Regions from separate parts of the Mesorhizobium sp. M4A.F.Ca.ET.022.05.2.1 genome, predicted to be linked through region 1. Evidence: predicted binding sites of a transcription regulator. Region 1 holds the regulator's gene; the other holds the start of a gene.

The links. Region 1 encodes HrcA, which represses chaperone genes, less so after heat shock. Its sites were predicted from a motif close to GTTAGCACTCNCNNNNNGNGAGTGCTAAC; they were not measured.
Region 2: groES (co-chaperone GroES) is a predicted target of HrcA. The motif match lies at 8,919-8,947, and genes of this name have one in related genera.

What each region holds. Positions count from the first base shown of each region.
Region 1 covers NZ_RZOJ01000160.1:1,735-11,996, forward strand. The annotation lists gene hemW (radical SAM family heme chaperone HemW) at 1-612, opposite strand, end outside; gene rdgB (RdgB/HAM1 family non-canonical purine NTP pyrophosphatase) at 614-1,261, opposite strand; gene EN745_RS18245 (VOC family protein) at 1,261-1,671, opposite strand; gene rph (ribonuclease PH) at 1,855-2,571, opposite strand; gene hrcA (heat-inducible transcriptional repressor HrcA) at 2,714-3,796, shown strand; gene EN745_RS18265 (hypothetical protein) at 3,943-4,140, shown strand; gene EN745_RS18270 (sorbosone dehydrogenase family protein) at 4,265-5,605, shown strand; gene EN745_RS18275 (LysE family translocator) at 5,743-6,360, shown strand; gene cysK (cysteine synthase A) at 6,552-7,532, shown strand; gene EN745_RS18285 (glutathione S-transferase family protein) at 7,666-8,286, shown strand; gene EN745_RS18290 (RNA polymerase sigma factor) at 8,446-9,699, opposite strand; gene EN745_RS18295 (YciI family protein) at 9,707-10,075, opposite strand.
Region 2 covers NZ_RZOJ01000032.1:56-10,317, reverse strand. The annotation lists gene EN745_RS36840 (DUF6074 family protein) at 138-386, opposite strand; gene EN745_RS06210 (hypothetical protein) at 986-1,456, shown strand; gene EN745_RS37445 (hypothetical protein) at 1,449-1,583, shown strand; gene EN745_RS06205 (hypothetical protein) at 1,758-2,003, shown strand; gene EN745_RS06200 (hypothetical protein) at 2,193-2,582, opposite strand; gene EN745_RS06195 (cation:dicarboxylase symporter family transporter) at 3,290-4,489, shown strand; gene EN745_RS36835 (hypothetical protein) at 4,496-5,065, opposite strand; gene EN745_RS06185 (zincin-like metallopeptidase domain-containing protein) at 5,677-6,678, shown strand; gene groL (chaperonin GroEL) at 6,836-8,491, opposite strand; gene groES (co-chaperone GroES) at 8,561-8,857, opposite strand; gene EN745_RS06170 (class I SAM-dependent methyltransferase) at 9,090-9,884, opposite strand; partial or broken gene EN745_RS06165 (hypothetical protein) at 9,957-10,262, shown strand, end outside.

The DNA of each region.
Region 1 (10,262 bases):
CGGCGTGCCTTCCTCGATCGTCAGCTGGTAGAGCGAAAGATGGTCGGCGGCATGGCCGATCGCCTGCTCGAGCTCGGCCTGCCAGCCCTCCGGCGTCTGGCCCGGCCGGGCATAGATCAGGTCGAAGGAGAGGCGCGGAAAGATCTCGCGGGCGAGACCGATGGCGTGCAGCGCCTCCTCGACATTGTGCAGCCGGCCGAGGAAACGCAGATCCTTGTCGTTCAGCGCCTGCACGCCGAGCGACACCCGGTTGACGCCCGCCGCGCGGTAGCCGCGGAAGCGTTCGGCCTCCACCGAGGAGGGATTGGCCTCCAGCGTCACCTCGATGTCGCTGGGCACCGTCCAGTTCCTTGCCACGGCGTCCAGCACGGCGGCCACCGTTTCCGGCTTCATTAGCGACGGCGTGCCGCCGCCGAGGAAGATGCTGGTCACCTCGCGCGGCCCGGTGCGGGCGCGCATCGTCGCCAGTTCCGCCTCGAACGCGCGCGCAAAGCGTTCCTGGTCGACCGGCTGGTGGCGGACATGGCTGTTGAAGTCGCAATAGGGGCATTTGGCCGCGCAGAACGGCCAATGGATATAGACGCCGAAGCCGGGGCCGCGGTCGAGCAGCATCTCAGGCCGAGCCCAGCCGCGCTTTGGCGAATTTCTGGAAGGCGCGGGCGCGGTGCGACAGCGCCGTCGGCTGGCCGGGCTTCCAGCCGTGCTTTTGCTCGGCGCTCATCTCGCCGAAGGTCTTTTCGAAACCATTGGGCAGGAACACCGGATCGTAGCCGAAGCCGAGCGTGCCGCGCGGCGGCCACACCAGCGTGCCCTCGGCTTCGCCGCGATAATATTCGGCCTCGCCGTCGGGAAACGCCAGGCAGATGACGGCGACGAAACGGCCCGTGCGCTGCGCGGCTTCAGCCGCGCCGACCTCCTGCATCGCCACTTCCGTGCGCTGCATGGCCATGCCGAAGTCGCGGCTGCCGTCGGGCGTCTCGGCCCAGTTGGCGGTGTAGACGCCGGGCGCGCCGTCGAGCGCGTCGACGCAGAGGCCGGAATCGTCGGACAGCGCCGGCAGGCCGGTCGCCTTGGCGGCAGCGTGTGCCTTGATGTAGGCATTCTCCTCGAAGGTGGTGCCGGTTTCGTCCGGCTCGGGCAGGCCATATTCCTTGGCCGATTTCGCCTCGAAGCCGAACGGCGCCATCAGGTCGGCGAACTCGCGCAGCTTGCCTTCATTGTGGCTGGCAACGACGATTTTGTGTCCGTTGAGCTGATGCATCAGAGGCCCCAGATCCTTGGCTCGGCGAATTCGATCGAATTGCCCGAAGGGTCGCGAAAATAGATCGAGCGCCCGCCTTGCGGCCATTCGAAGTCGCTTTCGATGGCGACATCTTTCGCCGCGAGGTGCTGGCGCCAACCGGCAATCTCCTCCGCGCTCGCGGCAAAGCAAAGATGGCCCTCGCCCACCGTGCCATGCGGCGGCACCTTCAGCCTGGCATCGGGTGCCGGCGGGATCTTGGTCGCCTCGGCGTTGAACAGCAGCAGCACGCCCGTCCCGCAGCGGAAGAAGACGTGGCGGCCTTCGACCTTGGCGATCAGGTCGAGGCCGAGCACGTCGGCATAGAATTGCTCGGCAGCGTGCAAGTCGGTGACGTAGAGCGCTGATTCCAAAATTGCCGAGGGTGTCACGAGGCACCCCCCTCTGGCCTGCCGGCCATCTCCCCCTCAAGGGGGGAGATTGGCAGTTCTCGTGCCGCTGCACCCCTTGCACCGCCGATAATTGGCGAAGGCCGGCCGTATATCCAATCTTGCCCCTTGAGGGGGAGATGGCCGGCAGGCCAGAGGGGGGTGCCCAGGCTCGGCATTCGAAACCTACGCCACCGCCATCTGCTGCAGGCTGACCAAGCGCGAAATGCCTTTCTTGGCGAGGCCCATCAGCGACGCGAACTGCTCCTCCGAGAACGGCTCGCCTTCCGCCGTGCCCTGGATCTCGACGATACCGCCCTTGCCGGTCATGACGAAATTGGCGTCGGTGCCGGCCGAGGAATCCTCGAGATAGTCGAGGTCGAGGACCGGCTGGCCGTCATGGATGCCGCAGGAGATCGCCGCGACATGGTCCTTCAGCACCTTGGCGACGCTGGCCATCTGCCGCGCCTCCATCCAGCGCAGGCAGTCATGGAGCGCCACCCAGCCGCCGGTGATCGAGGCGGTACGGGTGCCGCCATCGGCCTGGATCACGTCGCAGTCGACAGTGATCTGCTGCTCGCCCAACGCCTGCAGGTCGACCACGGCGCGCAAGGAACGGCCGATCAGCCGCTGGATTTCCAGCGTGCGGCCGCCCTGCTTGCCGGTTGAAGCCTCGCGCCGCATGCGCTCGCCGGTCGAGCGCGGCAGCATGCCGTACTCGGCCGTCACCCAGCCCTTGCCGGAATTGCGCATCCAGGCCGGCACTTTTTCCTCCAGGCTTGCCGTGCACAGAACATGCGTGTCGCCGAACTTCACGAGGCACGAACCCTCGGCGTGCTTGGAGACGCCGCGCTCGAAGGAGATGGCGCGCATTTCGTCGGCTTGGCGTTTGGAGGGGCGCATCAAGGCCTCTTTCTTCTTTCTTTTGGTTTTCAAGGATTCGTTGGCGGCTTGTAGACGCATGCGGCGCATGGCGCAAAGGAAAATGGACCGGGTTGCGCGGGCACGGCCTAAGTCTATATTTGAGCAGGAGGTTTTGGCTCGAATGACCAAGGCAGTCGATCCGGCATCGCAGTCGCCCGCGCTCCAGTCGCTTGATATGCGCTCGCGCGATATCTTCCGGCGCATCGTCGAATCCTATCTCAGGGATGGCGAGCCGGTCGGCTCGCGCAGCCTGTCGCGCATCCTGCCCTCTTCGCTGTCGCCGGCCACCATCCGCAACGTGATGAGCGATCTCGAGCATCTCGGCCTGATCTATGCCCCGCATATCTCGGCCGGCCGTTTGCCGACGCAGACCGGCCTGCGCTTCTTCGTCGACGCCTTTATGGAGCTTGGCGACCTCTCCGACGAGGAGCGCCGCATCATCGAAGCGCAGGTGCGCGCCTCCGGCTCGGGCGCCACGCTGGAGCATATGCTGACCGAGGCCAGCCAGATGCTGTCGGGCATGTCGCGCGGCGCCGGCCTTGTGCTCGCCGCCAAGAACGAGGTGGCGCTGAAGCACATCGAGTTCATCCAGCTGGAACCCACCAAGGCGCTGGCCGTGCTGGTGTCGCAGAACGGCGACGTCGAGAACCGCGTCGTCGACCTGCCCGCCGGCACCACCGTCTCGCAGCTGCACGAGGCCTCCAACTTCCTCAACGCCCATATCCGGGGCCGGACACTGGCCGAGGCGCGCGTCGAGATCGCCCGCATCAAGGACGAGACCAGGGCCGCCCTCGACACGCTGTCGCAGGACCTGGTCGAAAAGGGCCTGGCGGTCTGGGCTGGCGCCGAAAGCGGCCTGCCGGCACGGCTCATCGTGCGCGGCCGCGCCAACCTGCTCGAAAACGTCACCGCCCAGGCCGACATCGAATTGCTGCGCCATCTGTTCGAGGATCTGGAGACGCAGGACGGGCTGCTGCAACTGCTCGACCTCGCCGAGGAAGGGCCCGGCGTGCGCATCTTCATCGGCTCGGAAAACAAGCTGTTTTCGCTGTCCGGCTCGTCGCTAGTCGTGGCGCCCTATCGCGATAAGGACGCCCGTGTCGTCGGCGCACTCGGCGTCATCGGTCCGACGCGGCTTAACTATGCCCGCATCGTGCCGATGGTCGACTATACGGCGCAGCTCATTTCGCGCATGCTGCGTTAGGTGTGAGGCCGGCCTGCAAATGGCGATCTCCCGCGCTTCCGGTGCTCACGTACTTCAAGTACGCTCCGCTCCGGTTCTCGGAGACCACCATTTTCGACCCGGCCTGACCGGATCTCAGTACACCTAGGCAGTGGAGGAGAAGAAAAATGGCGCTGGAATCGCTCAAGGCCCAGATCAGCCTGCTGCTCGAGGAAATGGTCAACCAGCCCGAGGACCAGCACGAGATCCAGGAGCAGCTGCGCGAGAAGTTGCAGGAATTGCGCGCCATGGGCCTGCCGCTGCCGGCCGATCTGGTCGCGTTGGAAAGGCGCCTGGACGATGATTTCTATGCGGAAGGCAGCTGAGCACCCACACTACCACCCTTAAGTTCACCTGTGCCCCCTTCGTTGCGGAACGCCGGTCTGATTTTTCCGTTTGTCCCGTACCTGGCCTTGACTGACCATGGCCAAACCAACCCTGGAGGACGGTATGATCCGGTTTGCCAGTCTTGCGGGAGTTGCCATTCTCGTCGCCACCGCAGCGCTTGCGGACCAGCCGGTGTTGACCGGCAGCAAGGCTTTCGGCGACTGGAAGGCCGACCGTCCGGGAGTGCGCCGGCTGATCAAGCCGCAGGACCTGCCGGCGCCCTACCGCACCCGCTCGTCATCGAACGGCCCGGGCGTTGGCGATCGTCCCGAAGGGGTCAAGCCGCTTCTACCGCCCGGCTTCTCCATCGAACTCGTTGCTTCCGGCATCGACAATCCACGCGTCGTACGCGTGGCACCCAATGGCGACCTGTTTGTCGCCGACAGCAAGGCCAACCAGATCCGCGTCTATCGCCTCGCCGATGGCGGCGCGAGGCCGGCGCAGCAAGCCATTTTCGCTGAAGGGTTGACCCGGCCCTATGGCATCGCCTTCTACCCGTCGGGCGACAGGCCGCAATGGGTCTATGTCGCCAACAGCAACAGCGTCGTGCGCTTCGCTTACCGCGACGGTGACCTGAAGGCGCAGGGCAAGCCGGAAACCATCGTCCCGGACATCCCCTCCAGCCATCACTGGACGCGCGACATCATCTTTTCGCCTGATGGCAAGACGCTCTACCTGTCGGTCGGATCGGGCTCCAACGTCGCCGAGGACATCGGCGCCGAGCCGGAAGGCGGGCTCGCGCAATGGGCGGCGTCGGCACCGCTCGGCGCGAGCTGGGGATCGGAGGAAGGGCGCGCCGACGTTCTGGCCTTCGATCCGGACGGCAGGAACCGGCGCAGCTTCGCCACCGGCCTGCGCAACTGCTCCGGCATGACGGTGCAGCCTCAGACAGGCGCGCTCTGGTGCGTCGTCAACGAGCGCGACGGGCTCGGCGACAACGTGCCATTCGAATATGCGACGACGGTCAGGCAAGGCGGCTTCTATGGCTGGCCCTGGTATTACATCGGCGCCAACGAGGACCCGCGCCACAAGGGCGCGCGCCCCGACCTTGCTGGCAAGGTCACTGTTCCCGACGTGCTGATGCAGGCGCATTCGGCGCCGCTCAGCATCGCCTTCTATGACAAAAAGAGCTTCCCGGCCGAGTATCAGGGCGATGCCTTCGTCGCCCTGCACGGCTCCTGGAACCGCGGCGTGCGCACCGGCTACAAGGTGGTGCGGCTGAAATTTGAGGATGGCAAGCCGACCGGCGCGTATGAGGATTTCGCCACCGGCTTCGTCATCTCCGACGACGATGTCTGGGGCCGGCCGGTCGGCGTCACTGTCGCGAAGGACGGCGCGCTGATCCTCACCGAGGACGGCAACGGCACCATCTGGCGCGTCACCTATGGCGACGGCCGGTCCTGATTGAGCCGGCCTGGGGAATCCTGTTGGGGCCGCCTCGGGTTGACCCGGCGAGATCTGGTGCAATCGAATCCAGTCCTCAGGAAATTCAATTCCATTCGGATGTATGCGACAAGGCGCACTCATCTGGACCGAAAGCCATGACGCTCACCGGATTTGTCGCTTACAGCGCCGCCCTCGGCATCGCCGCTGCCATTCCGGGCCCCGGCGTCACCGCGCTTGTGGCGCGGGCGCTGGGTTCCGGCTTCCGTTCGTCGCTGGCGATGTCGTTTGGCCTGATCCTCGGCGATCTCACCTATCTCACCGCCGTCATGCTCGGTCTTGCCTTCGTCGCGCAGACTTTCGGCATGGTTTTTCTCGCCATCAAATGGGCCGGCGTCGCCTATCTCGCTTTCCTCGGCTGGCGCTTCTGGACCAGCGGCATCACGCCGGAGACTGTCGAGGCGCGAAAGGGCAAGGGCGGGCTCGTCGCCTCCTTCCTTGCCGGCCTCACGGTGACGCTCGGCAATCCGAAGACGATGATCTTCTACCTCGCCATCACGCCGACCATCGTCGACCTGAAGACGATCACGCTGGCCGACTATGGCATCCTCGTCGCGCTCACCGTCATTGTCCTCTTGGTCGTGCTGGTGCCCTATCTGGCGCTCGCTGCGAAGGCGCGCTGGTTCCTGAAGTCGCCGCGCGCGCTGAGGGCGCTGAACCGCACGGCCGCCGGCTTCATGGTCGGCGCGGCGGCGGCGATCGCGGCCAGGCAATAGAGCACCCGTCTCATCGCGCTTCCGTTTCGGCCAAACCATTCCGGAAACAAGCCGATCCGGAAAATGCTTTTCCGGGGCGGCAGCGTTTTCAGCACGCGCGCCACTCGGATATTTTCGACCGGCAGCCTATCTTGCGCGGCTGAAAGCCCTATTCTGTCGCTGATGCAATTGCCTGTCCTGGGAGCGAAACAATGAACAAGCCCGTCACCTCCGCGCGCGTGCCCGGCCGCGGCCGCGTCTTCAATTCGATCACCGAGACGATCGGCGACACCCCCCTGGTGCGGCTCGACAAGTTCGCGAAGGAAAAGGGCGTCGTCGCCAATCTCTTGGCCAAGCTCGAATTCTTCAACCCGATCGCCTCGGTCAAGGACCGTATCGGCGTTGCCATGATCGAGGCGCTGGAAGCCTCTGGCAGGATCGCCCCCGGCAGGACGACGCTGATCGAGCCGACCTCCGGCAACACCGGCATTGCGCTCGCCTTCGCCGCCGCCGCCAAGGGCTACAAGCTGATCCTGACCATGCCGGAGACGATGTCGGTCGAGCGGCGCAAGATGCTGGCGCTGCTCGGCGCCGAGCTGGTGCTGACCGAAGGTCCCAAGGGCATGAAGGGCGCCATCGCCAAGGCCGACGAGCTTGCCGCCACCTTGCCCGACGCCATCATCCCGCAGCAGTTCGAGAATCCGGCCAACCCCGAGATCCACCGCCGCACCACGGCCGAGGAGATCTGGAACGACACCCAGGGCGAGGTCGACATCTTCGTCGCCGGCATCGGCACCGGCGGCACCATCACCGGCGTCGGCCAGGTGCTGAAGAAGCGCAAGCCCTCGCTGCATGTCGTCGCCGTCGAGCCGGAGGCTTCGCCGGTGCTGTCCGGCGGCCAGCCCGGCCCGCACAAGATCCAGGGCATCGGCGCCGGCTTCGCGCCGAAGATCCTCGACACCACGATCTATGACGAGATTGTCAGGGTCTCCAACGAGGATTCCGTCGCCAATGCGCGGCTTGTCGCCCGCCTCGAAGGCGTGCCGGTCGGCATCTCGTCGGGCGCCGCGCTGCAGGCGGCGATCGTCGTCGGCTCGCGGCCAGAGAACAAGGGCAAGACCCTGGTCGTCGTCATCCCGTCCTTCGCCGAACGCTACCTGTCGACCATCCTGTTCGACGGGCTGGGGGCGTAAGCCTCCTCAATGAACGGTCGCGGGACGCTGGACCGCTGAAAAAACCCGTGTGGCGTCCGCGCCGCGCTTGAGCGCGGCACCGCTTCCAGTGCAAACCTCCACCGGCCCCGCGCGGGCGGTTGGGAGGGATTTGATGTACAGACTTTACACACGCCCCGGCAGCGGCGGCTTCGTCGTCGAGGCGGCGCTTGCCCTGGCCGGCGCGCCGTTTGACCAGATCGACGTGCCGAAGAAGGACCCGCCCGACCAGGCCTTCCTCGACATCAGCCCGTTGAACCAGGTGCCGGTGCTGACCTTGCCGGACGGCCGATCGATCACCGAGTCGGCGGCGATCTGCATCCTGCTCGCCGAGCGCCATCCGGAAGCCGGGCTGGCGCCGGCGGCGGGTTCGCCCGGCCGCGCCGACTTCCTGCGCTGGATGGCCTTCATGTCGTCGGTCCTCTACCCGGCGGGGCTGCGCTACTATTATGCCCATCGCTACACCGTGACGCCGGACGGCGTGGAGGCGGTGAAACAGGCCGCGCTGAACGAGACGGAGCGCGGCTTTGCCATCCTCGACAAGGCCCTCGCCGGCCGCGACTGGCTGGTGGGCGAGCAGCTATCGCTGGCCGACATCTACCTGATCATGCTGGTGGCCTGGCATCCCGAGATCGGCAAGGTCGCCGCTGCCTGGCCCGATATCGAGCGCCTGTGGGCCAGGCTGCGCGATCATGAGCTGATCCACAAACTGAATGCCGCCCACGCGATGTGGTGAGCGGCCTCTTAACCAGGTGCCGGGAAAAGGCCATCATAGCAGGCCGGAACCTTGTCCTGGAGAGAGCCCATCGAGCAGGAAGCCGAGGCCTTTCCGGAAAGCACCATCCCAAATGGAAGAGATGGGAGTTGGCTGGCGACGCTCTAATCGCGCCGCGGCCTAGTTGCTGCCCGCTGTGAGCTTCGCCCGCTTTTCCTGCAGGAAGCGGCGCACGGCCGGGTCCCGTTCGAGGCCGATCGCGCGGTCGTAAGCCTCGGCCGCCAATCCGGTCGTGCCGAGCCTCGCCAGCAGGCCGGCGCGGGCAGCCCAGTAGGGCTGATAGTCATCCAGCCGCTTGTCGTCACCCAGCACGTAAAGCGCTGCCAACCCGGCCGCAGCGCCCTCATCCTCGGCGATCGCCACGGCGCGGTTGATCGCCACAACAGGCGAGCCGGCGAGGGCCAGCAGCGCGTCGTAAAGCTGGCGGATCGCTGCCCAGTCGGTGCGGCCGCCGCGCCGCCGCGCCGTGTGGGCCGATTGCACGGCCGCCTCCAGCTGGTAGCGGCCGATGATCCCCTTGGCGGCGGCACGTTCGAGCAGGTCTTCCGCCTCGTCGATCAACGTGTCGTCCCAGAGCGCGGTGTCCTGCTCGGCAAGCGGCACAAAGTCACCTTCCGGGCTGCGTCGCGCCGCCCGCCGCGCTTCGGCAAACAGCATCAGCGCCAACAGCCCTACCGCCTCCGGCTCGTCCGGCATCAGCGAGGCCACCAGCCGGCCGAGCCAGATGCCCTCGGTGGCGAGGTTGCGGCGCCGCGTCTCGGTGCCGGCAGGATCGGTCCAGCCTTCGGCGAAGGCGGCGTAGATCGCCTCCAGCACCGCGTCCAGCCGCTCGCCGAGCTTGGCCCGCTCCGGCACCCGGAACGGAATGCCGATCTCGCGGATCCGGGTCTTGGCGCGCACCAGGCGCTGGCCCATCGTCGCCGGCGAGACCAGGAAGGCCGAAGCGATGGTCGCCGCGTCGAAGCCAAGGATGGTCTGCAGGATCAGCGGCGCGCGCACGCTGGCCTCGATCGCCGGATGGGCGCAGGCAAACATCAGCCGCAACCGTTCGTCCGGCAGCTCTTCGTCGGTCATGCGGGCCTCCACCTCCTCGGCGATCAGCTTGAGATGATCGCGCGCCGCCTCGCCGGTTTGCCGCCGCCGCACCGCATCGACGCCCCGTCGGCGCGCCACCGCGAGCAGCCAGGCGTCCGGCTTTTCGGGCACGCCGGTCTGCGGCCAGCGCTCGAGCGCCGCCGCGAAGGCATCCGCCAGCGCGTCCTCGGCGCCGGCGACATCGCGCGTGCGCGCCGCGAGAAAGGCGACCAGCTTGCCGTAGCTTTGCCGGGCGGCCGCTTCCGCCGCCGCCCGCGCGATCTCCGGTCGATTGTCCATCACTGGGTCAATTCGCGGAGGGATAGTCGCTCATTTCCCAGATCGGTCGCACCTCGATCGTGCCGGCGCTGGCGCCCGGGCAGCGCGCCGCCCAGGCGATGGCCGCGTCGGCGTCCTCGGCCTCGATCATGTAGAAGCCGGCGAGCTGCTCCTTGGTGTCGGCATAGGGGCCGTCGAGCACATTGGTCTTGCCGTCGGACGTGCGCACCGCCGTTGCGGATTGCGTCGGCCGCAGCCGGTCGCCGGCGAGCCAGGCGCCGGATTTCTTCAACGCCTCGGTATAGGCGCCATAGGCGGCGCTGATCTCGTAGGTCTTCTCGCTCGGCGCGGTCGCCATCGCGGCTTCGTTCGCGTAGATCAAAAGCATGTATCGCATGGTCTTCTCCCGTTTTCTCGAAGGCCGCGTCATCGCCGGCCTGACCAATGTCGCCTGGGCCAGGCGGATTTCGACAGGTGCTGCGAAAATCTTTCGACCCGCGCGGCGCCTTGCGCAAGCGGGCGGCGATGATCCGTGAATTTGCGAGGATTGTCGGGAGGCCGAATCTCGCCGCCGGCCAGGCTCC
Region 2 (10,262 bases), on a different contig from region 1:
AGAATATTGGACCGGCCGCCGTGAGCGATCGCAACCTCAAACCTTTGCCGGTATGCCGGTTTGGCCGGACCGTCGGCCAGTCGGAGCAGTCCCCTGATAAGGACCCGAGCTGACGCGCGGTCCAACAGCGCCCGAGCCTATGCTTTGTGCATTACCGTTCGGTTGGCCATGTCGTCCAAGACCGCATGAAGAAGGCTTCCAACCTCCTGCGCAGCGAGCTCTGGCGCAATTCCTACATCGGACAATTGAATGAGCATTTTCTTGGCAGCACAGCGCCAGAACGCACTCGCCGCCTCGCCGTTCTTGGTCTCGAGGGCCTGGGCGATACTTTCGACCAATATACGTCGCCGATGCAGCGGAAATACGCAAATGTTTGATTCATGCATCAATCACCTCACAGATTCAGTTCCACAAAGAAAAACACCGGCGTCTTCAAAAGAGCCCCGCTAGCGCGGTGACGGTTCGCGGCGACATGACGAGTTCCACTTCCCCATCGACAAGCTATTGGGAGATGAGCCGCCGGACCGCATATCCGGGACCGCACATAAGGTGAACCACCATTGCTCATCCGGCTGCATTTTCCTGGGCCGTTCGACGAGGCGTTCCAGCCGAATTGACGTCCAATGACTTGATCTCTGAAAGGGCAGGGCGGTACGAATCACCCGATTGTTCCGCTGCTTACATTCCTGCGAGCTTGTGTATGAACGATTAAAGCGTGCCCGAGCCGTTCTTGGTGGCCGCCGCAGAAGGGAATCATGTCATCCGCTGCCTATCGTAGGCGGCGCGACTTCTAGCATGACTGCACTGCCCCGACAGGGCTTTGCAATCGCGCGTTTCGAAGCCTATGCTTTGGCATCGGCCGGCATTTACTTCGGTGCAGCCGACAGTAAGACGTACGCGCTCTTGCCCCGTTGGAAGAGAGCCTTGCCCGATCCCTCTTTCGCGACCAGGTGCTGAAGCCCTCACCCCGCAGGACTTCGCGCTTTTGCGACCATCGCTGCATCACGTCGAACCGGGCATCAAGGACCAGTTGGAGGTCGCGCATCAGCCGATCAAGAACGTATATTTTCCCGAGAGGGGCATCGCGTCGGTGGTCGCCACCATGACCGGCGGGCGGCAAGGTGAAGTCGGCATTGTCGGCTATGACGGGATGAAAGGAATTGCCGTCATTCTCGGAAAGGAAAGCACTACCTGGCGCCTGCCGGTTGAAAACCTTCGCCCTGCGATTAGCCCGTCGCTTCGCACCTCAGTGCTGGATTATGCCCACGCGTTCCTCGTCCAATCATGCCGGACGGCACTGGTCAATGGCCACTCCAAGATCGAAGAACGGCTGGCCCGCTGGCAGCTGATGGTCCACGACCGTGCGGAAGGAGATAAGATCCTCCCGACGCATGAATTTCTGGCGACCATGCTCGCGCCCACCGCCCGGGGTCACCACGGCCCTGCAAATGCTTGAGTATCGAGGACTGGTGCACGCCAAGCGCGGCGAGATCACGATCATCGACCGTGCCGGATTGATAAAGCTCACACATGGCGCTTATGACAAGGAGGAGCAGCGTTATTTCGGCCTGGCCGCTGCCTGAAGCATGTCGGTTGAAACGGGTTCAGCCGACGTCTCCTTGCCCCTCACCAGGTCGCCCAAAAGCATCAGCGGTTTTGAACGAATCGCAGCTATTGTCCGCAATCGGACATAGGCTTGAAGGCGGTCGAATTCGTGCCATAAGTCGGGTTGGTCAGGGTTCAGGGAGGAATTCGTCATGACCAATTCGTTTCACACCGTCACCGTCGAAAAAGCCGCAGAAGCCTATGTCCTTTCCAGGGGAAGGGTCCGCTTTCTCTCCATGGCGCAGGCGATCCGCGCCATCCGAACACTAATGCCGGCATGCAAGGCCACCGACCGCGAGTTGGAGGAACTGTTGGCGGCCGCTTCCTTCGTTCATGGCGTGCCCGTCGCCTTCGACACAAAAACAGCCGATGGTGTAGAACCACGGCTGCATTCCTAAGAGGGCATGCCGCGCCATGCAGACTGTCAGAGGGCATTCGTCAGATGGTAGTCCGCTAACTTAACTGCAGAGTCTAAAGGACGTGTTCCAGCATTGCGAACTCACCGATCGCTTTGTTGCCAAAGCTGCCAGCAAGCGATCGCCTCATCCAGCCGTTTGCACCATCTCATCACAGACATCATCGCGATGCTACCTGTCCAGCATATGTCCAGCATTTCGCAAGGCGGCCAGAAGGAGCCTCGCATAGCCTGTGACATCGATCTGGGCCTGCATCGAAAGGGGCATGCTGGTCCAGTTCTCCAACGGTGCAATGAAAGGTGAGAAGGTGCCATTGACTAGGCAACAACAGCTAACAAGGCCCTCTCGGTCCAATGCCACCACACCGATCTTGTCGCCTGGATATCCAATGGCTGCGACTCGCTGGACCTCCAGGTCACCGTCCACCCGCACGTCAAAAAGAAGGCTACCACGGCTCCTCGTGGCTATCTCAGCCGCCTTCTCATCAAAGCTTGAAGAGAGCAAGCGGACGCTTTCCACCGCCATCTGGAAAATCACCAAATCCAGTTCATTCACGGCCATATGGGCATTTCCGCGCAACGGGTGGTGATTGCAATGACACATACTGCTTGTTCACAGATGTCGGTCACGAACGATCATTCGTCGGGTTCCGGTTCCGACCAACGGTGTCGCCACCTGATCGTGCTGCGGTTCGAACCTTCCGAACGCGAGCCGAGCGCGCTATGAGGTTGGAGTCTAGGTCTCGGACCCTGCCTCGCGGCCTTCTCATCTTTGGCAGACCCGTTGCAACGCCGCCGCGATGGCGCAAACGCCAGATGACGCTGATCCATCGCTTGATCGTGAACTGAGCTTCTGAACACCATTGGGACAGCAGGGTGGAAGGGCTTGACCAACGCTGCCCCCGTTTTCCAAGAGGACCCGTCCTCGATTGAATCTTTCGAGCCCCGTGCGGCGCGCAGCCAAATGATGACGATCTGGACTCAGCTCGCAGACCGCAAGGCAAAGAGGGAACCTTCCAGGCAGCCAAGCTGCTCGACGCAAAGAGCGGCCTTTGGAGTTCCCAAGAATCGACCCTTCCATAGTTGCGACAGGCAACCACTGCACGAGTGTGGGAGAGCGAATCGCAAGCATTGCGTGAGGTCCTGCGCGTTTTCCCCTCTTTGCTATTTGGCACATCGTTTGCGCCGAAGTGGGCGCAGCGTTCGACCGGAGCACTGCATGGGAGAGGGAGGAGCCCCACCCCGATCCGGTCAAGGAGAGAGACGGTGTTGGTTCCAAGAGTTCCCCGCGCGATCGCAGCGCCCCGCAAGCGCCATTTTGCCCGGACCTACGTGCAGGTACTTGCCGCCATAATCCTGGGTGCCGCAATCGGCTATTTCCATTTGGAGACCGGCCACAGCCTGAAGCCGCTCGGCGATGCCTTCGTCGATGTCGTCAAGATAATCACCGTACCTGTCATCTTCCTGACAATGGCGACCGGCATTGCCGGCATGAGCGATCTGCAGAAGGTCGGCCGAGTTGCCGCCAAGGCGATGGTCTATTTTCTCACCTTTTCGACGCTCGCTTTTGTTGTCGGGCTGATTGTCGCGAATATCGTTCAGCCTGGCGCCGGCCTCAACATCGATCCGGCCTCGCTCGATGTCCAAGCCGTTAAGGGCTATGTGGCCACGGCTCACGAGCAGTCCGTGACCAGCTTCCTGATGAACATCATCCCGTCAACGATTGCCAATGCCTTCGCGGAAGGCGACATCCTGCAAGTCTTGTTCCTCTCGGTCCTGTTCGGCGCGGTCTGCCGCTACAACGGCCGCTCGCTCTTCTCTCTCGTCCGATACATCAAGGACGAGCTGCTGCTCGCAATGTCCTCCTCAGAGGCCGCGCTGGCCTCGCTCATGGAGAAGATGGAAAGGGCCGGCGCCACGCATTCGGTCGTGGGTCTCATTCCATTCAATCTGGACGGCACGAATATGATGCTCGCCGCCCTTTTCATCGCCCAAGCGACGAAAACTGATCTCCCGATCGGCTGCCGGATCCTCATGCTGTTTGTCGCATTGTTCCCTTCGAACGGAACAACCCGCATTACCGGTGCAGGCCTCGTCACAATGGCTGCAACGCTCTTTCTTGTTCCGGCCGCACCGGTCACCTCCGTGGGGCTTATTCTTGGCGTCGATCAGCTTATGTCCGAATGCCACGCGCTGACGGTTTTTCTCCGCAGCGTAGCGGCAACGCTGGCTGTCACCCGGTCCGGGGCGAGCGGGATAAACGACGATTCGGGGAGCGCCTCACTAGCGGACCGTTCAGCGCTCCGGCGGTGGACGGTCAAGTCGCCCGGCGTGGTGAACACAATTCCCCGTGCGAACGACGCTCAGCTATTGGGGTGGACCCGATGGCGCAAAGCCGTATTTGAGAAACCGCCAGATCGCACCGGCACCTGTGCGCCTGTAGCAACTGCGGGGCACGATCAAAACTGACCCATTTTACACCAAAAAGGCGGCCGTTGCTGCCACGCCGTCCATGGATTGGAGACTCATGTCTAAGCCGACTGCCATCACTGTCGCAGCTCTTCTTTTACTCCTCGCCTTGCTGGCGAGCCAATATAGCGCGAACCTGCACCGGCAGGCGTGGTCGACCGACAGGCAAAAGTGGAGCGGCGCATTCGACAACGATCTCCTTCGCCAATCGCCGGCAACCCGCAAGGCGATGCCGTTCTGGTCATATTCAATGACTACCACAACTGTCCGCATTGCAGACTGGCTGATATCAACTACCAAAAAGCCTTCAAGCATGAACCCAATCTGAAGCTTGTGATCAAACAGTTCCCGGTCCTGGGACCGGATTCCCAATTCCCAGCCTTCGCCGCACTCGCCTCGAGAAAACAGGGAAAGTTCGACGAATTCCACCGCGCCCTTATGATTTCCCCCAGTTGAAGGGTCACTCTCAAGATCGCAGCGCGTGTAGGCCTTGACGTTGAGCAGCTCAAGCGGGAATGCAAGATCCGGCCATCGCAGATGAAATGCGCGGTCCGCGCACTCGCGAAAGGTCTGCACTTAGACGGTACGCCCGCGTTGGTGGTCGGCGATATAGTGGTCGCCGACCTTGTGGACATGGCCAGCTTGCAACGCTTGCATCGCCGATGCGCGCTCAAAGCGTGCTGGCTCTCGTGCGGGGCAGCATCTGTAGACCGGCCACGCTGTTGTTGCCGGAGCGTGCCGTTTGTGGCAGCTGGCTTTGCTGTCGCTCCTCGTAATCTTGTTGCGGTCATCCAGCTGCCGTGGGCGCCAACAACAATCCTGAGCGCCCGCGCCTGAAGTCGCTGGCCGGGTGCTCGTGAACCGAGCCCGCTTTTCTTCGGCAAGCTCAGGCGGTCTTGGCCCTGCGGCATCGCCCCCTGGCGCGGGGCAGCCTTCGGCTGCTGACGGTCGCCGGCCTGTCGGCCGGCGTCTTTCTATTGTGGCCTTCCCCCTGGCGCAGGGTGGGCAGCACTCCCTTCTAGGCCCGCCGCGGCGTCCCGCAACCCTTCGCTTGTCGCTTTCGGGTCCTCCACTCCGTTCCGGTCCTGCTGATGCAGTCCGCCTCCGACGGCGGGCCTTTCCGGTCGCTTTTGCCGCCCACCCCGCTTCCGGGGAGGGCGCGCGATTGTAGAGCGGAGGACATCACGATGCGTGCAAACAACAAACGTTGCGGCAGCCGACAGGCTGGCGCAGACAGTGGCGGGCGCACCGGCGCCAGCCTTTATCAGGAAATCACCGACCGCATCATTGCCGAACTGGAGCGCGGCACCGTGCCATGGGTCAAGCCGTGGGGCAGGGCAAGGACAGGCCTCGGCCTGCCGCGGAATGCGGCCACCCAGCGCCGATATTCCGGCATCAATATCCTGATCCTGTGGGGCGCGGTCATCGAGCGCGGTTTCCCCAGCCAGAACTGGCTCACCTTCCGGCAGGCGCTTTCGCTTGGCGGCAATGTCAGGAAGGGCGAGCACGGCACCACCATCGTTCACGCTGACCGCTTTGTTCCCAAGAACGAAAAGCAACGCGCCGACACCGATGGCGACGAACCGCAGGCGGTGCCCTTCCTGAAGCGCTTCACCGTCTTCGATGTCGCGCAGTGCGATAATCTGCCCGAACATCTTTACGCCGCCGGCGAGCCTCTGCCTGAGCGCGAGATGGTCCCGCAGGCCGAGGCGCTCATTCATGCAACCGGCGCTGATTTTCGCATCGGCGGCGAGCGCGCCTTCTACATGCCCGGCAGCGACACCATACAGGTGCCGCCGCAGCCGGCTTTCTTCCACCAGATCGACTATTACCGGACCTGCTTTCACGAGCTTGGACACTGGACCGGCCACCCGAGGCGACTCGCGCGCGACCTGTCCGGCTCCTTCGGGTCCAACACCTATGCGCGCGAGGAACTGGTCGCCGAAATCGCATCAGCCTTCATCTGCAGCAGTCTCGGCATCGAGCCGAGCGTGCGCCATGCCGACTACATCGGCTCATGGCTGACGGTTTTGCGCGAGGACAACCGCGCCATCTTCCGCGCCGCAAGCCATGCCTCGAAAGCCGCCGATTTCCTGCTTGGCCGCAATGTCGATGTCGAAGGCGAGGCACATGCCGAAACCGCCTATGGGAGCGCGCAATCCTCACACGCGACCGCCTTGCGCCTCTGATGACGCAAAGCCGCGCGCAACCAACTCGACAGTTCTTTTGAGGTTGCCCTAACGCCGATGGCCGGCGTTGGCGTCGATCGTTCATCGGACCGAGGTTCGCAAAAAAAGAGGGCGGCATTGATGCCGCCCTCTCGTTGCGAAAGCTGCCAGAGCTGGATTAGAAATCCATGCCGCCCATGCCGCCCATGCCGCCGCCGCCCATGCCGCCAGGCATGCCGCCGCCAGCCGACTCCTTCTTCGGAGCCTCCGCGATCATGGCTTCGGTGGTGACCAGCAGGCCGGCGACCGAGGCCGCGTCCTGAAGAGCCGTACGGACAACCTTGACCGGATCGACGATACCCATGGCGATCATGTCGCCATACTCGCCGGTCTGGGCGTTGTAGCCGAAGGTCGCGCCCTTGTTCTCAAGGATCTTGCCGGCAACGATCGATGCTTCCGCACCGGCGTTGGCCGCGATCTGGCGGGCCGGAGCCTGAAGCGCACGACGCACGATGTTGATGCCGGCGGCCTGGTCGGCATTGACGCCGGTGGCCTTGATGTTGGCCGAAGCGCGCAGCAGCGCGACGCCACCACCAGCAACGATGCCTTCTTCGACGGCCGCGCGGGTCGCGTTGAGGGCGTCATCGACGCGGTCCTTCTTTTCCTTGACTTCGACTTCCGTCGCACCGCCGACGCGGATCACCGCAACGCCGCCGGCGAGCTTCGCCAGACGTTCCTGCAGCTTCTCCTTGTCGTAGTCCGAGGTGGTCTCCTCGATCTGCTGCTTGATCTGGGCGACGCGGCCCTGGATCTCGGCCTTCTTGCCGGCGCCGTCGACGATGGTGGTGTTCTCCTTGGAGATCGACACCTTCTTGGCGCGGCCGAGCATGTTGAGGCCGACGTTCTCGAGCTTGATGCCGAGGTCTTCCGAGATGACCTGGCCACCGGTGAGGATGGCGATGTCTTCCAGCATGGCCTTGCGGCGGTCACCGAAGCCCGGAGCCTTGACGGCGGCGATCTTCAGGCCACCGCGCAGCTTGTTGACGACCAGCGTGGCCAGCGCCTCGCCTTCGACGTCTTCCGAGATGATGAGCAGCGGCTTCGAGGTCTGCACGACAGCCTCGAGCACCGGCAGCATGGCCTGCAGGTTGGACAGCTTCTTCTCGTGGAGGAGAATGTAGGCGTCTTCCAGATCGGCGACCATCTTGTCGGCGTTGGTGACGAAGTAGGGCGACAGGTAGCCGCGGTCGAACTGCATGCCTTCGACGACTTCCAGCTCGGTCTCGGCGGTCTTGGCTTCCTCGACGGTGATGACGCCTTCGTTGCCGACCTTCTGCATCGCTTCCGCGATCATGGCGCCGACCGACTCGTCGCCATTGGCCGAGATCGTGCCGACCTGAGCGACTTCCTCGGAGGTCTTGATCTTCTTGGCGGCCTTGCCGAGAGCGACGACGACTTCGGTCACGGCGAGGTCGATGCCGCGCTTCAGGTCCATCGGGTTCATGCCTGCGGCAACCGCCTTGTGGCCTTCCTGGACGATCGCCTGGGCGAGAACGGTCGCGGTCGTGGTGCCGTCGCCGGCGATGTCGTTGGTCTTCGAAGCGACTTCGCGGACCATCTGCGCGCCCATGTTCTCGAACTTGTCCTCAAGTTCGATCTCCTTGGCGACGGTGACGCCGTCCTTGGTGATGCGCGGGGCGCCGAACGACTTGTCGATGACGACGTTGCGGCCCTTGGGGCCCAGCGTCACCTTCACCGCGTCGGCAAGGATGTTGACGCCGCGCAGCATGCGCTCGCGGGCATCACGGGAGAATTTTACGTCTTTTGCAGCCATTGTAAGCTCCTGGCAGGGGTTCGGGGCGAACCCGCAGATTCAAGATTCAGTTGACGGTGAGGCCGATGTTCAGCCGATGATGCCCATGATGTCGGATTCCTTCATGATCAGAAGGTCTTCGCCATTGAGCTTGACTTCGGTGCCGGACCACTTGCCGAACAGGATGCGGTCGCCGGCCTTGACGTCGAGCGGCACGAGCTTGCCGGCTTCGTCGCGAGCGCCGGAGCCGACGGCGATGATCTCGCCCTCCTGCGGCTTCTCCTTCGCCGTATCCGGGATGATGATCCCGCCGGCGGTCTTGGATTCGGATTCGACCCGGCGAACGACCACGCGGTCATGAAGCGGGCGGAACTTGGACTTTGCCATAAGTGTCTTCCTCGATGAGAACGGTGAGAACTGTTCCTCCATCCGGCGAGGCCGGATATGAGTTAGCACTCACGCAAGGCGAGTGCTAACGTGGCGCTGAGATAGGCCGGAGGGTTTCGAGAGTCAAGGCGCGCGCAAGGAACGAACCGCGCGAAATTTTTCCCGGCCTGGATTCGCATCAGGAACGCGGTCTTTCGCTGATGGGATCGCGAAGGAATTTCATAGGTGCCCCTTAGCGCCTTGGCGAGCGCAGCACCAGCAGCGGGCAACGTTCGGCGAGCCCGTAGGTGCCGGTCGGAACGACGCCGACATTGTCGAAGAACGCATGCGCCTCGCCAATCACCGCGTCAGCCGGGGCGAAGCTGTAGATAGCCGAAGAGTTGCGGTAGACGTCGATGGTGCCGATGACCGGCAGGTCCCATCCGGTGCGCGCCGAAAGCTCCACGCGATCGGGGAAAATCGCTTCAAATTGTTCGAAGATTCTCGTCACCGGTATGATGTAGTCGGGCACGCCGCTGATTGCGGTCATGGCCACGCGCCATTTGAGCTCGTGGAAGGTCGAGACGCCACCGCCCAGCGCCAGGGCGCGGACATCCTTCGGGTCGTCCGGGGTTTCGGGAGAGGCGTAAAGCCTTATGCCGGCGCGGCCGTCGGCCTTGAGCACGCTCGCGATCGCCAAAAAAAGCGCCCGTCTTGCTTCGGCGTCGCCGATCGCCGAGAGACATCCATCGCCGATCAGCGCGTCGATGCTCGCACCGGGAAACGGCAGGTCGAACCAGTCGCCTCGCACCGCCTTGCGCATATCGGTGTCGCCCGGCCAGATGCCGGCGATCATGTCGGCGGACTCGTCGACCGCAATCATTGTGGCGCCAAGTCCGGCGAGCTCCGGTGTCACGCCGAGCATGACGACGTGCGATTGCGCAAGCTCGAGCTCGCGTTCATAGGCCTCGACCACCTGAGCCGGCGGCCGCAACGGCGAGCCGAGCAACTGCCAGTGTTTGCGAATTGCATTCCAGTGCTCTGTCATGCAAACCCTGGGTTGGTTAGCGCATTGTATTCGATCGAATAATCGAGGACGCTCGAGAAGCCAATGGGGCGCATGGCACGCATCGCGGTCATCACGCATGAGTTCGACCGGTTTCAGAGCCGGCGTGGGCTGCTGCTACGCCGTGATAGCCCGTATATGCTCTTCGACCTGCTGGAAGAGCTGAAGCGCCGTGGCCATTCGGTCCGGATCCTTGCCGGCACGGCGGCCAGGCCGGAAGCCGACATCGCGGTACTGCATGTCGACGCGACCGTGACGCCGGCCGAATATGTCGAATACGCGCGCGCCTTTCCCTTCTGCCTCAACATCGGCGCCACCGACATCTCCAAGCGTCGCGTTAGCGGTGCCGTGATCGGCAGG